DNA from 2 places in the Roseateles sp. genome. Region 2 is predicted to be linked to the other one. Evidence: riboswitches for the same ligand, from Rfam matches in the RefSeq annotation. Region 2 holds a riboswitch; the other holds the start of a gene.
The links. A riboswitch is a leader RNA that binds a small molecule or an ion and turns the genes downstream of it on or off. The one in region 2 is predicted to bind glycine.
Positions count from the first base shown of each region.

Region 1: another riboswitch for glycine. It lies ahead of gcvT (glycine cleavage system aminomethyltransferase GcvT); the one in region 2 lies ahead of ACQY39_RS24280 (D-amino acid dehydrogenase).

Region 1 covers NZ_OZ253537.1:3,561,971-3,570,090, forward strand. The annotation lists gene gcvH (glycine cleavage system protein GcvH) at 1-326, opposite strand, end outside; gene gcvT (glycine cleavage system aminomethyltransferase GcvT) at 440-1,582, opposite strand; glycine riboswitch at 1,650-1,758, opposite strand; glycine riboswitch at 1,775-1,878, opposite strand; gene rfbF (glucose-1-phosphate cytidylyltransferase) at 2,051-2,836, shown strand; gene ACQY39_RS15395 (dTDP-4-dehydrorhamnose 3,5-epimerase family protein) at 2,833-3,393, shown strand; gene ACQY39_RS15400 (methyltransferase domain-containing protein) at 3,387-4,613, shown strand; gene ACQY39_RS15405 (DegT/DnrJ/EryC1/StrS family aminotransferase) at 4,616-5,746, shown strand; gene ACQY39_RS15410 (acetyltransferase) at 5,739-6,395, shown strand; gene ACQY39_RS15415 (glycosyltransferase family 2 protein) at 6,400-7,623, opposite strand; gene ACQY39_RS15420 (hypothetical protein) at 7,637-8,120, opposite strand, start outside.
Region 2 covers NZ_OZ253537.1:5,644,793-5,652,912, reverse strand. The annotation lists gene fusA (elongation factor G) at 1-1,950, opposite strand, end outside; gene ACQY39_RS24280 (D-amino acid dehydrogenase) at 2,123-3,430, opposite strand; glycine riboswitch at 3,599-3,717, opposite strand; glycine riboswitch at 3,719-3,811, opposite strand; gene ACQY39_RS24275 (M28 family metallopeptidase) at 3,951-5,372, shown strand; gene ACQY39_RS24270 (CreA family protein) at 5,380-5,808, opposite strand; gene ACQY39_RS24265 (HD domain-containing phosphohydrolase) at 5,961-8,120, opposite strand, start outside.

The sequences.
Region 1 (8,120 bases), 2.1 Mb from region 2:
AGCTCGGCGGCGTCGCTGAGCTTGACCTTGAAGAACCAGCCGGTCTTCAGCGGGTCGCTGTTGGCGAGCGAGGGGTCGTCGCGCAGGGTTTCGTTGACTTCGGTCACTTCGCCGGACACCGGCATGTAGACGTCAGCGGCCGCCTTGACCGACTCGACCACGCCGGCCACTTCCTTGGCGGCGAAGCTGCTGCCCACGGCCGGCAGGTCCACGAACACCACATCGCCCAGGGCGTCCTGTGCATGCACGGTGATGCCCACGGTGACGATGCCGTCGGCTTCGATCTGGACCCACTCGTGGTCAGGCGTGTACTTGATTGTGCTCATGCGGTGCTCCGTTGCTTTCGGAAGGTGGGGGAAAGGAAATTGAAATGTAGGGTGCCCGGTCGTGGCCGGGCAAGCGCGATATGAGCCGAAGCGACTCTCAAGCGCTCAGCCGCTCAGCCGCGGTAATAGCCGTTGGGCGTGAACGGGGTGCTGGACACCGTCATCGGGGTGCGCTTGTCGCGGACGATGGCGAAGACTTCGGTGCCCAGGGCAGCGAATTCCTTGGCCAGATAGGCCAGGGCCACCGGCTTGCCCACCGTCGGGCCCAGGGTGCCGCTGGTGACCACGCCGATTTCCACGCCCTCGGCGTTGACCAGCTTGGCGCCTTCGCGCACCGGCATGCGCTCACTGCTGACCAGGCCGACGCGCTTGCGGGCAGCGCCGTTGGCGAGCTGTTCGTCCACCACGGCGGCGCCGGGGTAACCACCGGCACGGGCGCCACCGGCGCGACGCACCTTCTGGATGGCCCAGGTCAGCGAGGCTTCGACTGGGGTGGTGCTGGTGTCGATGTCATGGCCGTAGAGGCAGAGGCCCGCTTCCAGGCGCAGCGAATCGCGCGCGCCCAGACCGATGGGCTTGACTTCCGGTTGAGCCAGCAGCTTGCGGGCCAGCTCCACGGCCTGGTCTTGATGGACCGAGATTTCGAAGCCGTCTTCGCCGGTATAGCCCGAGCGGGTCAGGAAGGTGTCGATGCCGTCCAGATTGAAGAAGCCGCCGGTCATGAAGGTCAGCTTGGCCACGTCAGCGTTCAGGCGCGACAGGGCGGTCACGGCCTGCGGGCCTTGCAGAGCCAGCAGGGCTTGTTCGGGCAGAGGCAAGACCTGGCACCGATGTTCCGGATGAGCGCCGATCTTGGCCTGCATGTGGGCGATGTCCTGCACCTTGCAGCCGGCGTTCACCACCACAAAGAGATCGTCCGGGCGGCGGGCGATCATCAGGTCGTCCAGGATGCCGCCTTGTTCATTGGTGAACAGGGCATAGCGCTGCTTGAACAGGCCGAGGTCGATCACGTCGACCGGCACGATGGTTTCCAGCGCGGCAGCGGCGCCGTCACCGATCAGGCGGACCTGGCCCATGTGCGAAACGTCGAATAGGCCAGCCGCGGCACGCGTGTGCTTGTGCTCGGCCATCACGCCGGCCGGGTACTGCACTGGCATGTCATAGCCGCCGAAGGGCACCATCTTGGCGCCGAGTTCGATGTGCAGAGCGTGCAGCGGGGTCTTGAGCAGGGGGGCGGAGGTGTCAGCAGCGGACATGGCGGGCAACTTTCGAGGGCAGACATCTGGCCCACACCCTCGAGACCGGCTCAAGGAGTGGGGTGGGTATGCCCTCGCTGTCCGCTTTACCTGAGAGATTGGCCGCCGGCGTATTGCCAACAGCTTGCCCCTTCGGTGGACGGGCTCGAAACCCGTCTCTCTCCAGTGAGGACGCCCGACGTTTTGTGAACGGGCGTTTTATCAGTCCTTTTGCCTGAGCGTTCGCAGCGTGGGATCACCAGTGCCACTGCGCCTTCGGCGGCTTCCGCGAGGAAGCTCTCTCCTGACCGGCGGGATTGTAGCGGCGCTTTTTGGGGCTTCGGCCGAAGTTTTTTGGCCGCCGCTGTGGCAAAGACGGCGGCTCTCTGCGGTGCGACTCCGGCTTTTGGGCGTGGCAGCCAGGCTTTATGCTGAATCGTTCACAAGTGCAATGGATGGGAGCGTGTCAGCCATGGAGGGTCCCCTGCGATGAAGGCCGTGATTCTTGCCGGAGGCCTGGGCACGCGCCTGGCCGAGGAAACCTCGGTGCGCCCCAAACCCATGGTCGAGATTGGCGGCCGGCCGGTGCTGTGGCATTTGATGAAGCTGTATTCGCAGCACGGCATCAATGACTTCATCATTTGCCTGGGCTACAAGGGCTATGTGATCAAGGAGTACTTCGCCAACTACTTCCTGCACATGTCCGACGTCACCTTCGACCTGGCCGAGAACCGCATGGAGATCCGCGACCGGCATTGCGAGCCCTGGCGCGTGACCCTGGTTGACACCGGCGAGCACACCCAGACCGGCGGCCGCCTGAAACGCGTGCAGCATTATTTGAGCGACGGCGCCGACCAAGGGCCGTTCTGCTTCACCTATGGCGATGGTCTGGCCGATGTTGACCTGACGGCGCTGATCGAGTTCCACAAGGCACAAGGTCGTCAGGCGACCGTGACCGCGGTGCAGCCGCCCGGGCGCTTCGGCGCGCTCGACATCGAGGGCCAGCGCATCAGCAAGTTTTCCGAGAAGCCGCTCGGTGACGGCAGCTGGGTCAGCGGCGGCTTCTTTGTGCTCGAGCGTTCGGTGCTCGAGCTGATCGACCGGGGCGATGCCACCGTTTGGGAAAGCGGTCCGATGGAGACACTGGCACGCCAGGGCCAGCTGTCCGCCTACACCCACCGGGGCTTCTGGCAACCGATGGACACCTTGCGCGACAAGACTCGGCTGGAGGAACTTTGGCAGGCCAATGCCGCGCCCTGGAAGGTCTGGCCTTGAAGTTTTCGCCGAGCCCGATTGACGGCCTGTGGGAGATCGAGACCCAGCCGCGCGGTGATGCCCGCGGCAGCCTGACGCGCTGGTTCTGCGAGCAGGAGTTCGCGGCCCTGGGCCGGCCGGGTCTGCTGTTCAAGCAAAGTAATCTCAGCCGTACGGCCCAGCGTGGCACGGTGCGCGGCCTGCATTTTCAGCATGCGCCGGCGCTGGAGGCCAAGCTGGTGCGCTGCATTGCCGGCCGCGTCTTTGATGTCGTGGTCGACCTGCGTGCGGACTCGCCAAGCTTTCTGCGCTGGCACGGTGTGGTGCTGGACGGTTCCCAGGAGCGGCAAGTCTTCATCCCCGAGGGCTGCGCCCATGGTTTCCAGACGCTCAGCGACGATGTGCAGATGCTCTACCAACACAGCGCCCCTTACAGCCCCGAGCACGAGGCCGGCCTGCGCCACGACGACCCGGCCCTTGCCATCACCTGGCCCCTGCCCATCACCGAGGTCTCGGCGCGTGACCGCCAACATGCGCTGATCGACCCGGCCCATTTCTCAGGAGTTCGCTTGTGCTGAGCTGTCGCCATTGCCAGTCCGCCCTGCATGAGGTCTTCATCGACCTGGGCAGCGCGCCGCCGTCCAATGCCTTTTTGCGTGCCGAGGACCTGAATCGGCCCGAGCTCTACTTTCCGCTCAAGGTCTTCACCTGCCAGGCCTGTGGCCTCGTGCAAGTGGATGAGTTGCAAGGGCATGAAGCCCTGTTCTCGAGCGACTACGTCTATTTCTCGTCCATTTCCAGCTCCTGGGTTGAACATGCGCGCCGCCATGTCGAGCGCAGCGTCGACCGCCTTGGCCTGGGGCCTGGATCTCTGGTGCTGGAGATCGCCTCCAACGACGGCTACCTGCTCCAGCATGTGCAGGCTCGCGGCATTCCCTGCCTGGGCATCGAACCCACCCACAGCACCGCCCAGGCCGCCAGAGCGCGCGGCATCGAAAGCATCGAGCAATTTTTCGGCCGCGAGTTCGCCCAGCGTCTGGCGCAAGAGCGCGGCCACGCCGACTGGATCGTCGGCAACAATGTGCTGGCCCATGTGCCCGACATCAACGATTTCGTCGCCGGGCTGAAGGCCGCGCTGGCCCCGGGTGGCTGCATCACGCTGGAGTTCCCGCATCTGCAGCAGCTGGTCGAGCAGGCGCAGTTCGACACCATCTACCACGAGCATTTTTCCTACCTCGGCTTTGCCACCGTGCGGCGCATCCTGGCGGCCCAGGGCCTGGCGGTCTGGGACGTCGAGCAACTGCCCAGCCATGGTGGTTCGCTGCGCGTCTGGGCCGGCCATGCCGAGAGCAGCCCTTCGGAACTGCCCAGCGTCGCGGCGCTGCTGGCCCAAGAGCTGGCGGCTGGCATGGAAGAGCCGGCTTTCTACCGCAGCTTGCAGGCGCGGGCCGATGCCATCAAACACCAGTTGCTGCGCTTTTTGCTGGAGCAGAAAGCTGCCGGCAAGACCGTGCTGGCTTACGGCGCGGCTGCCAAGGGCTGCACCTTGCTGAACTACGCCGGCCTGCGGCCCGATCTGCTGGCGGCGGTGGCCGATGCCTCGCCGCACAAGCAGGGGCGCTTCCTGCCCGGCTCGCGCATTCCTGTCGTCCGCCCCGAGGAACTGCTGGCCGCGCGGCCGGATTTCGTCTTGTTGCTGCCCTGGAATCTGCGCACTGAGCTGGAGGTCCAGCTGGCCGCCATCCGCGGCTGGGGTGGCCAGTTCGTGGTCGCAGTGCCGGAGCTGCAGGTGTTCTGAATATGAGTGACGCCACGGAAGATCGCATCCACTACACCTTGCCTTCGGTCACCGAGCGGGAGCTGCGTTATGTGGCCGATGCCGCGGCCCATGGCTGGGGCCCGCGCTGCTATGACTACATCCAGCGCCTCGAGGCCGACTTCGCCTGCCATCTGGGTGTGCGCCATGCCATCGCCACCAGCAGCTGCACGGGGGCATTGCACATGGGCCTGGCGGCCCTGGGTGTGGGCGCAGGCGACGAGGTCATCCTCGCCGACATCAACTGGATCGCCACCGCCGCGCCCATCCACCATCTGGGCGCCACGCCGGTGTTTGTCGATGTGCTCGAGCACAGCTGGTGCCTGGACCCGGCCCGCGTGGCGGCGGCCATCACGCCGCGCACCAAGGCCATCATCGCCACGCATTTGTACGGCAATCTCTGCGATATGCCGGCCTTGCTGGAGCTGGGCGAGCGCCATGGCATCGCCGTCGTCGAGGATGCGGCCGAGGCCATAGGCAGCGTGCAGCATGGGCAGCGTGCCGGCTCCATGGGCAGCTTCGGCAGTTTTTCCTTTCATGGCACCAAGACCCTGAGCACCGGCGAAGGCGGCATGTTCGTCTGCAATGACAGCGCCTTGTTTGAACGTGTGCTGGCCCTGAGCAACCACGGCCGCTTGGCCGGCCAGGCCCGGCAGTTCTGGCCCGAGGCGATCGGCTTCAAGTACAAGATGAGCAATCTGCAGGCGGCCCTGGGCTGCGCGCAGCTGGAGCGCATCGAAGAGCTGGTGGGCGCCAAGCGCCGCATCCTGGCGGCCTACCGCGAGCGCCTGGCCGATCTGCCGCTGCGCTTGAACCCGGAAGACCCGGGCTGCATCAATGGCTGCTGGATGCCCACGGCCATCGTCGACGCCGGCCTGGGCTTCGATCGCGAGGCCTTGCTGGCCGACTTCAAGGCCGACCGCATCGATGGCCGGACCTTCTTCTGGCCGCTCAGCATGCTGCCCATGTTCGAGCCCCGGCCCGACAACGTCGTCAGCTACGGCCTGCAAGGCCGTGGCATCAATCTGCCGAGTTACCACGATCTGAGCGAGGCGCAGATCGATCGGGTCTGCGCTCATGTTCGGCGTCATGTTCAGGGCCTGCGGCATGGCTGAGGACTTGCTGATCTGGGGCGCCACGGGCCAGGCCCGGGTCCTGCACGAATTGATCGCTCACGGTCAAGGCCAGGGCCAGGCCTGGCGTCTGGTGGCGCTTGGTGACCGGCAAGCCGTGCCCCATCCGCTTCCGGCCAGCGCCGTTCCTTTGCTGCACGGCGAGGCGGCTTTGCTGTCATGGCTGGCAGGCCGCGCGAGCTTGCCGGCTGCCGCCGCCGCCATTGGCAGTGACAACCGCGCTCGCTTGGCCGTGCTGGCCTGGCTGCAAGGTCTAGGCATGGCCTTGCCCAGCCTGGTCCACCCGCGCGCTTTTGTCGCCGCTGACGCGCTGCTGGCCGAAGGCTGCCAGATCCTGGCGCAGGCAGCGGTGTGCAGCCATGCGCGCCTGGGCCGCGGCGTGATCGTCAACACCGGCGCCGTGGTCGACCATGATTGCCAATTGGGCGAGGGCGTGCACATCGCTCCGGGCGCGGTGCTGGCCGGTGAATGTGAGCTCGGCGCGCGCGTCTTCGTCGGCGCTGGCGCCGTGTTGCTGCCTCGCTTGCGCATCGGCGCCGACGCGGTGATCGGCGCGGGCGCCGTGGTCTTGCGCGATGTGCCGTCCGGTGCCCGGGTGGTGGGCAATCCGGCCCGAACCTTGCCGTCCTGAGGGCTCAGGCTGCGAATTTGCGCAGCAGCTCCGACTCCTGAATCACGCAGGCTCCACCCAAGTGTTGCCTCTCCGCCTCGCTCAGCGGCAGGCGGCTGAGCACCAGGCTTTGTTCACCCAGCGGGGGCAGATCGCGGGTGTCGGCAAGAAACTGCACCGGCTGTTCCGAGCGCTGGCGGATGTAGTCGCGCAGGTCTTCGCTGAAGTCGCCCAGGCAGAGGCGCTGCTGCACGCCTCGGCCCAGCTCAGGGTCGGTCAGCCAGAACTGCAGGGCGGCAAAGCCGCGCAAGGTGTCCAGGTCCATGGGCAGCAGCGATTCTGCGCCCAGGGCCTTGAGCCGGTAGGCCAGGTAGTAGGTTTCCACCGCGTCGCGGTCGGCGCCCAGGCGCAGGCGCACTGCCACGGCGATGCGGCGGGCGATCATCTGCTCGATGCGCAGCAGGAACTCGGCGCGCTCGCTTTCGCTCAGCTGGCTGCGGGCCCGGCCCAGGATGTATTCAAGGCCAGCGCGGTAGCGGTCCCAGGCGGTCTCGGCCTCTTCATTGCCGCCTTGCTCGCGTTGGTGGTCGGCGAAGTAGTTGGTGATGGAGACGTAGTAAGGCTCTTTGAGAAAGAGCACGGCCGAGCGGTCCACATACTCGGCCGCCTGCACGTAGGCGTAGTAGGCCTGTTGGTGGATGCGCGGCAGCGCCGCTTGCACGAGCTCGCGCCGGCAGATGTTGATGTCGGGAAAGATGCCGTAGCGCAAGAGCGTGTCCAGCAAGTCGCGCTGCTGGCCGGCCTCGATGCGCACATCGCGGTCCTGGCGGTAGAACTGGCCGAGGTCCAGGTCTTGCACCAGGTCCAGCAGCTTCCAGGGCGCGTAGACGATGCCGACCTCGGGCTGCGCCTCCATCAGCGCAATCACCTCGGCCACGCGCGTGCCCATCACCGCGTCGTCATCGGCGATATAGACCAGGTAGCGGCCCCGAGCCTGGGCTTGCAGAAACTGGTAGTTGGCGCGGCCGCCGCGGTTCTCGGCCTGGCGGACATAACGGATCGGCAGATCGGCTTGGTAGCGGGCCACGACTTCGGCCGTGTCGTCCGCTGAGGCATTGTCCGAAATGAAGACCTCGCAGGGGTAGGGGAAGTCGGCCAGCTCCAGGCACAAGCTGCCGAGCAGCGAGTCCAGGTAGCGGGCGCGTTGGTAGGTCGGGATGCAGAAGCTGACCAGGGTCGTGTCGGACATGGGGGCCTTTGCTTCAGGCGTGAAAGTAGCGCTGCCAGAACGGCGCGGCGCCGGCCTTCAGCGCCTTGAAGATGGGCTTGCGCGGGCCGCCGGGCCCGGCCAGCACATAGCAGTCACCGGGCGTGTCGCAATCGACCAGGACCACGCCGGGGGCAATCACCGTGTTGGCGCGCACCCGGCAGTGGCCGATCACCATGGAGCCCGGGAACATCACCGTGTGGCCCTCGAAGTGCGGGCGGTGGCCGTCCAGCTTGTGGCCGATGGTGCAGCCCTGGTGGAAGACCAGATGGCTGCCGAAGCTGGCCTTGGCGAAGACCAGGCCTGGCGTGTGACCGATCAGGAAGACCTCGGGCAGGGCCACGTCGTAGAACAGTTCCAGGCCGTGCAAGGCCTTGTTGAGCATAAAGAGGCGGGTTGCGGTGACGCCGTCTCTCAGCGTCACGCCGACCTCGTTGGACAGGAAGTACAAGAAGCTCGCGTACTGGCCCGACATCACC
Region 2 (8,120 bases):
CAGCGGTGCCAGGCCGCGCACGATGCTGCGGCCGGGCAAGGGGCTGTCGGTGCCGTTGACCTGGCCGCGCCGGGCGGCGAGATCGCCGGTGATGTCACCGATCGCGGCTTCCGGGGCATTGACTTCCAGATGCACCATGGGTTCCAGCACCAGAGGCCGCGCTTCCTGGACTGCGGCGATCAGGGCGCGCCGGCCGGCGGTGACAAAGGCCACCTCCTTGCTGTCCACCGAATGGTGCTTGCCGTCGAACACCGTCACGCGCAGGTCCACCAGCGGGTAGCCGGCCACGACGCCGGTGTCCAGGGCCGAGCGCACGCCTTTCTCCACGGCCGGCATGAACTGCCCCGGGATGGTGCCGCCCTTGACCGCGTCGACGAACTCAAAGCCAGCGCCGCGCGCCAGCGGCTCCACGCGCAGATAGACCTCGCCGAACTGGCCGGCGCCGCCGCTCTGCTTCTTGTGGCGGTAGTGCCCTTCGGCCGCGGCCGAGATGGTCTCGCGGTAGGCCACGCGGGGCGGCTGGGTGTGCAGCTCGAACTTGTAGCTTTCACGCAGGCGCTCCAGCAGCAGGCGCAGGTGCAGCTCACCCAGGCCGTAGATCACGGTCTCCTGCGTTTGGCCGGCCTGGTCCAGGCGCAGGCAGGGGTCCTCTTCGACCAGGCGGCTCAGCTGTTCCCAGAGCTTTTGCTCGTCTCCATGGCGCACCGGGCGGATGGCCAGGCCATGCACGGGCACGGGGAAGTCCAGCGGGCGCAGATGGATGTGGGCATCCTCGGGCGCGTCGTGCAGCACGACGTCGTAGTGCAGGTCGTCGACCTTGGCGATGGCGCAGAGCTCACCCGGCAGGGCCTGCTCCACCTCGACATGCCGGCCACCCTGCAGCAGGAAGAGGTGGCCGACGCGGAAAGGCTTGCGCGCCGAGCCGATGAAGAGCTGGCTGTGGCGGCGCAGCGTGCCCTGGTGCACGCGCATCACGCCCATCTTGCCGAGGTAGGGGTCGGAGATGATCTTGAACACATGGGCCAGCACATGGGCGCTGGGCTCGGGCAGGGCTTGCAGGGGCAGGGCCTCGGGGCCCTCGCCGCGCAGGAACAGGGGCGGGTTGCCCTCGGCCGGGTTGGGCAGCAGGCGCTCGATCACATCAAGCAACTCGGCCACGCCGGCGCCGCTGCGCGCCGAGGTGAAGCAGACCGGGATCAGGTGCCCCTCACGCAAGGCCTGCTCCAGCGGCACGTGAAGCTCGCGCGGGTCGACATCGCCTTCGCTGAGATAACGATCCACAAACGCGGCATCCACCTCCACCACCTGCTCGACCAAAGCCTGGTGCGCCTGGCCCACCGAGGAAAAATCGGCCTGGCCGATGATGTTGTAGAAACAGTCCAGCACGCGCCGCCCGCCTTCGGCCGGCAGGTTCAGCGGCAGGCATTCACGCCCGAACACTGTGCGGATCTGCGCCAGCAGGTCCGGCAGGTCGAGCTCGGCCAGATCGATCTTGTTGATCACGATCAGCCGGCGCAGCCCGCGCTGGGCGGCGGTCTCCATCATCTTGCTGGCCATGGGCTCCAGGCCACTTTGCGCGTTGAGCACCAGCACCGCCGTGTCCACCGCCTCCAGCGCCGGCAGGGACTGGCCGATGAAATCGGCCGCCCCGGGCGTGTCGATCGCATGGATGCGCACGCCGCCATGCTCCAGGTGCACCACGCTGCTGTGCAGGGAATGTTGGAGGCGGCGCTCCAGCGGATCGAAATCGCTGACGGTGTTGCCGCGCTCCACCGTGCCGGCTTGGGCGATGGCGCCGGCCTGCAGCAGCAAGGCCTCCAGCAAGCTGGTCTTGCCCGCCGCCGCGGGGCCGACCAGGGCCAGGCTGCGCAAGGTAGCGACCGCAGGCGACAGGGGCGCGCCGGTGGAGGATGGGGCGCGGCTGGCGTCGCCGTTCGGGCTCTGGCTCATGGCAGTCTCCTTGACTCTCCGGCGCCCCGGCGTTTGTGGGGGGGCGCGGTGATGGATGCGTGCGCTGTGCCGGGCTCTGACGCTGCGGAAGTGTCCGCTCGGCTCTGGCCTCAGGGTAGAGGAAGGCCGGCCGGCTTACAAGGCCCGCGCCGGCGGGCCTGGGCCGGTTCGCTCAAGTGGCGGCTTGCGCCCGGCCGGCCCAGGAATCGACCTCAGGCCCGCAGAAGGCGTAGTCCAGCTCGGGCCGGCGGCCGCAGATCAGGTCCGCCAGGGCCGCGGCCGAGCCGCAGCTGTGCGTCCAGCCCAAGGTGCCGTGGCCGGTGTTGAGGAAGAGGCGGCCAACGCGGCTGGCGCCGATGTAGGGCAGGTTGGAGGGCGTGGCGGGGCGCAGGCCGGTCCAGTACTGGGCGCCGCTGGGCTGGCCTTCGGGCGACACCATCTGCGGGAACAGCTCGCGCGTGCGCCGCAGCAAGGCCTCGCAGCGGCGCAGATTGAGCGTGCTGTCGTAGCCATTGAGCTCGGCCGTGCCGGCCACGCGCAGGCGATCGCCCAGGCGCGAGAACACCAGCTTGTACTCGTCGTCGGTCAGCGAGACCTGGTAGCTGTGTGCGGGCGAGATCACCGGCAGCGTCATCGAGTAGCCCTTGGCCGGGTAGATGTTGAGCGACACGCCCAGCTCGCGCGCCAGGCCGCGGCTGAAGGAGCCGAGGCAGAGCACAAAGCGGTCGGCGCCCAGGCGCTCGATTTCGCCGTTCGCATCGGCCACGATCACCCGCGCCAGATCCTGGCCCTCGCGCTCGAAGCCCAGCACCCGGGTCTGGTAGCGGAACTTCACCCCGGCCTGCGCGGCCAGGGCGGCCAGTGCCTGGGTGAAGCGATGGGCGTCACCCGACTCGTCGCTGGGCGTCATGCTGCCGCCGACGATCTGCGCGCGGCATTGCGCCAGCGCCGGCTCGATGGCCACGCATTCCTCGGGCGTTTTCATGTCCAGTTCGCAGCCTTGCTCGCGCATGATGCGGGCCGGCTCCTGCGCAGCGGCGTACTCCTGCTCGCTGGTGTAGAAGTGCAGGATGCCTTGCTGGCGCTGGTCGTAGGCGATGCCGGTGGCGGCGCGCAGGCGCTGCAGCTGCTCGCGGCTGTAGAGGCCGAGGTTGACGATGTTGCGGATGTTATGGGCGGTGCGGCCCGGTGTGCATTCGCGCAGGAACTGCAGACCCCAGCGCCACTGGGCCGGGTCAGCGCGCAGGCGGAAGAGCAGGGGCGCGTCCTCCTTCATCAGCCATTTCAAGACCTTGAGCGGCGCGCCTGGGTTGGCCCAGGGCTCGGCATGCGAGACGGAAATCTGGCCGCCGTTGGCATAGCTGGTTTCCAGGCCGGCCGCGGGCTGGCGGTCGATCACGGTGACTTCAAAACCCGATTGGCGCAGATACCAGGCGGTGGTGACGCCGGTGACTCCGGCGCCCAGGACGATTGCGTGCATGTGTGCACTCCTGAAACAAGACAAACAGACCGTTGAGTGAGACGCGCAGGCGTGCGCTCAGGCCCAGCGCGGGCTGTGTTTCGTTCCAGGCAGGTGAGGCACCCCAGGGTGGGGCGCGAGCCGGGCAGAGCACAGATCGGGCAATGGCAGAGCGTGCGCTAGACGCGCGCCGCTCCCGCTGTCCCTGTTACCTGAGAGATTCAGCCGCGCCCCGGGGGCATGGCCTTGCTCCTTCGGTGGCGGCTCGCACATCGTCTGCGCGGGCCGCTCTCTCCAGCATTCGGCTTGTTGACGGATCCAGTACGGGGCCTGAGCGAGTATGGGAGCTTGCGCCTTCGGCGGCAGGGCCCGGGTGGGCCTGCACTCTCCTGAATCCGGTGCGCAGTGTAGGTGGCCGATGTGGCCCTGGCTCTAGGGGCAAATGCCGGGGGGGCTTTGTCGCGCTTGCCGAGCGGCGCTGGCGCAAAGCTCGCAGAATCAGGGCCTTCGTTTTTGGGGCCAGGATGACTGGTTGATGTGCATGCGTGCTTGGATCTTGGGAGCGGCCCTGGGCGGCGTGATGATGATGGGTGCGGTCGCTCAACCGGCGCCGCTGGACCCGCGGGTCCAGCAGATCCTGGCCGAGATCTCGGCGCCGCGCATCGAGCAGCGCATCCGTCGCCTCGTCGATTTCGGCACCCGCCACACCTTGTCCGAGACCGAATCGGAGCAGCGCGGCATCGGCGCCGCGCGGCGCTGGATCCAGGCCGAGCTGGAGCAGTGCGCGCGACGCAGCGGCGGCCGCCTGCAGGTGAGCCTGGACAGCTTTGTCGAGCCCGCCGGCAACCGCATGCCGCGCCCGGCCACCTTGGTCAATGTGGTGGCCACCTTGCCCGGCACCGCGCCGGCGGCGGCCCAGCGCCTGCTGGTGGTCAGCGGCCACTACGACTCGCGCAACGGCGATGTGATGGATGCCGAGGGCGCCTCGCCCGGTGCCAACGACGACGCCTCGGGCGTGGCCGCGGTGATGGAGCTGGCCTGCGCCATGGCCGGCCACCGCTTTCCAGCGACCCTGGTCTTCATGGCCGTGCCGGGTGAAGAGCAGGGTCTGCTGGGCGCCACCCACTGGGCGCGCGAGGCGCGGCGCCAGGGCTTGCCCATCGAGGCCATGATCACCAACGACATCATCGGCAGCCCGCGCGGCGATGCCGGCCAGGTGGACGAGCGCCAGCTGCGCCTGTTTGCCGACGGCCTGGACCCGCTGCTGCGCATGCTGGTGGCCGCCCGCGCCAACACGCCCACGCCCGATGCCGAGGCGCGCGCCAACGAGGCCGCGCGTGAAGCGCTGCAGCAGCTGGTGCTGGCCGGGGGCAGCGAAGACCTGCCCACCCACCAGCTGGGCCGCCATCTGAAAGCCGCCGGCGAGCGCTACCTGCCTGGCTTCACCGTCAACTTGATCCAGCGCCGTGACCGCTATCTGCGCGGCGGCGACCACCTGCCCTTCCTCGAACGCGGCTATGCCGCGGTGCGCTTCTCCGAGCCCTTCGAGAACTTTGCGCACCAGCACCAGAACCTGCGCGAGGAGAACGGCGTGCGCTACGGCGACCTGCCCGAGTTCGTCGATTTCGCCTACGTGGCCAATGTCGCCCGCATCAATGCCGCCGGCCTGGCGACGCTGGCGCTGGCGCCCGCCGCGCCGCAGAACGTGCGCCTGGACGCCACCGAGCTCAGCAACGACAGCACCCTCAGCTGGACCCTGGCGCCCGAATCCGAGGTGGCCGGCTACCGCATCGTCTGGCGCCATACCGACTCGGCCGTTTGGCAGCATCATCAGGACCTGGGCCGGGTCGCCCGCCACACGCTCAAGAACCTGTCCAAAGACAATGTGGTGTTCGGCGTGCAGGCCCTGTCGAAAGACGGCCATGCCAGCCTGGCGGCGTTTCCCTTGCCGCTGCGGCGCTGACCGGTTCTTACTTCAGCGGAATCGGCGTGGCCCGGTCCACTGGCACGGCGGTCACGCTGTTCTGCGGCGAGCCGTCGATCAGACGGTCGGAATAGGTCAGGTAGACCAGGGTGTTGCGGCGGCTGTCGACCATGCGGACGATGCGCAGCTTTTTGAACACCAGAGAAATGCGCTCGTTGAACACCTCCTCCTGCCGCGCCAGGGGCTTGGCGAAGCTGATCGGCCCGGTCTGGCGGCAGGCGATCGAGGCCTCGGCCTTGTCCTCGGCCAAGCCCAGGCCGCCCTTGATGCCGCCGGTTTTGGCGCGTGACACATAGCAGGTGACGCCCGCGACCTTGGGGTCCTCGTGCGCGTCGACGACCACCTTGTGGTCGGGCCCGATCAGCTTGAAGGCGGTGTCGACCTCGCCGACGGGCTCGGCATGGGCGCCGCCCATCAGACCGAGGCTGAGGGCCAGGCGCAGTGGCCACGCGATCCGCCGGGTCGCGCGAGGGGTGGGTCGATCGAATGCTGGGCGCGAGTTCAAGCGGGGCAACATGGCATCTCCTGGGTGGAGCCGACAGGTTAGCAGGCCCCGCAGTTGAGGGCTCAGTCTTCGTCCTGGAAGCGCTGGCGGATGTCCAGCACCTCGTCCCAGCGCTCAAAGAAGACACGCACGCAATCGGGGTCGAAGTGGCTGCCGGCATGGGCCTGGATGTGTGCCGCAGCGGCCTCCAGCGTCCAGGCTTTTTTGTAGGGGCGCTCGGAGGTCAGGGCATCGAAGACATCAGCCACAGCAACGATGCGACTGAAGATGGGGATGGCCTCGCCTTTGAGGCCCTGCGGGTAGCCCGTGCCGTCGTACTTCTCGTGGTGGCCCAGGGCGATGGCGGCGCCAGCCTGCAGCACCAGGGAGGAGCTGTCTTTGAGGATCTCGTAGCCATAGCTGGCGTGCAGCTTCATCACCTCGAACTCTTCCGGCGTCAGGCGGCCGGGCTTGAGCAAGATGCTGTCGGTGATGCCGACCTTGCCGATGTCGTGCATGGGCGCGGCTTCCAGCAGCAGCTCTTGATCGGCCACGGGCAGGCCCAGGGCGCGCGCGATCAGCTCGGAGTAATGCGCCATACGCAGGATGTGGGCGCCGGTTTCGGGGTCGCGGTACTCGGCTGCCTTGGACAGGCGGATCACGGTTTCGCGCTCGCGCTGGACGATCTGGTTGGTGGCCTTGCGCACTTCCTCCGCCAGCCACTCGGCGCGGTCGGCCAGCTTGGCGCGGGCTTCGTTCAGGGCCTCCAGCGCGGCGTTCGCCTGCTGGCGCGCGGTCTCGGCCGCGGCATAGGCGCCGGCGTTGTCCAGGGCGATGGCGGCATAAGCGGCCAGGGTGCGAAAGATGGACTGCTCGCGTTCGCCGTAGGCATGGCTGTCGACCGCCTGCACCGCCATGACCCCGAGCAGTCGGTCTCCGATCAGCAGCGGGCTGAACATCATGCTTTGGGTTTCCAGCGGGCCCATCAGGTGTTCGGGTGGGTTGTTACGGGCTGCCATCGGATAGAACAGTTCGCAGCGCTCGCGGGCGCAGCGTGCGGTCAGCGACTGAGGGTCATGCAGCGAGATCAGCGGTGAGGGGAAATGATGGCGCGCCTCATTGATGAAGGCGGCCTTGAGCGCGTGCCCCCCGGGCTCCAGCAAGTAAACAAAGAACGAGGTCGTGTCCAGCAACTGGCCGAGGTGGCGGTAGAGCGCGGCAAACACCGCGTCGGTGTTGAGGCTTCCAGTGATCTCGCGGCCGACGCGCCCGAGGGTCTCCAGCGTGGCGCTGGCCTCCTGTAGTTGCGCGGCGCGCTGGCTTTCGGCCTGGGCCAGGCGGTGGTGGTACTCGGCCTCGGCACGGGCCAGGGCACTCTCCTGACGCACCTGCATGGCCATGGCGCGGTTGCGCGCATCGTCCAGGCGCTTGTTGTCGCGCGCGGCTGCGGCAGCCTGCCCATAATTTCGAGCCTGTGCGGCGTCGCCAGCCGCCGCGTAGGCGTTGGCGACTTCGTCGAGCAAATCACTGGGCAGGATGTAGCCCTTGATGCCATTGGCAATCTGCAGGGCCTGCAGCAGGAAGTGCAGGCTCGCACTCGGCGCTCGCTGACCCTCGGGGGCGGGTAGGGCATGTTGCTGGTAGAGCTCTGCGAAGACGCGCAGCACCTTGATCTGCTCATCACCGCTGCCCAGCTCGCGTGCGCGCAGCAAGGCGGAAGAAATTTTGCTCAGCGCTTGTTCGGGCTCGCCCAGACGGCCCAAGGCGCTGGCTTGGCCCCGCCAGCAGCGCAGCAGGTAAAAGAGCTCCCCCAGACTGGCGGCAATCGTCTCGGCATGCAAAAAGCAATCGAGTGCTGCGGCCGGTTCACCCATGTCCAGGGCCACATCGCCTTGGTACTGCAGGGCCAGGCTGTAGCGGCTGGCCCCTTGCAGCTCGCGCATGGACTCGAGAGCCTCGTTGAGGATGGCGTGTGCCTCGGGCAAGCGCCCGAGCAGGCGCAACACATTGCCGGTTTGCATTTGTGCGCTGCCCAGCGTGCCCGGCCAGCCGCTGGTTTGCGCCTGGGCGAGGGCCAGCTCATCCCACTCCAGGGCGGCGTCGAGGTCACCGAGCGAGGCAAAGTTGTCGGCCGCATTGCTGACCGAAAAGATGGCGTGGCGAATCTGGCCGCTTTCCAAGGCGCAATGGTGGGCTTGCAGGAAATGCTTGATGGCCTGGCCCAACTCGCCGGTGAAGGTGGC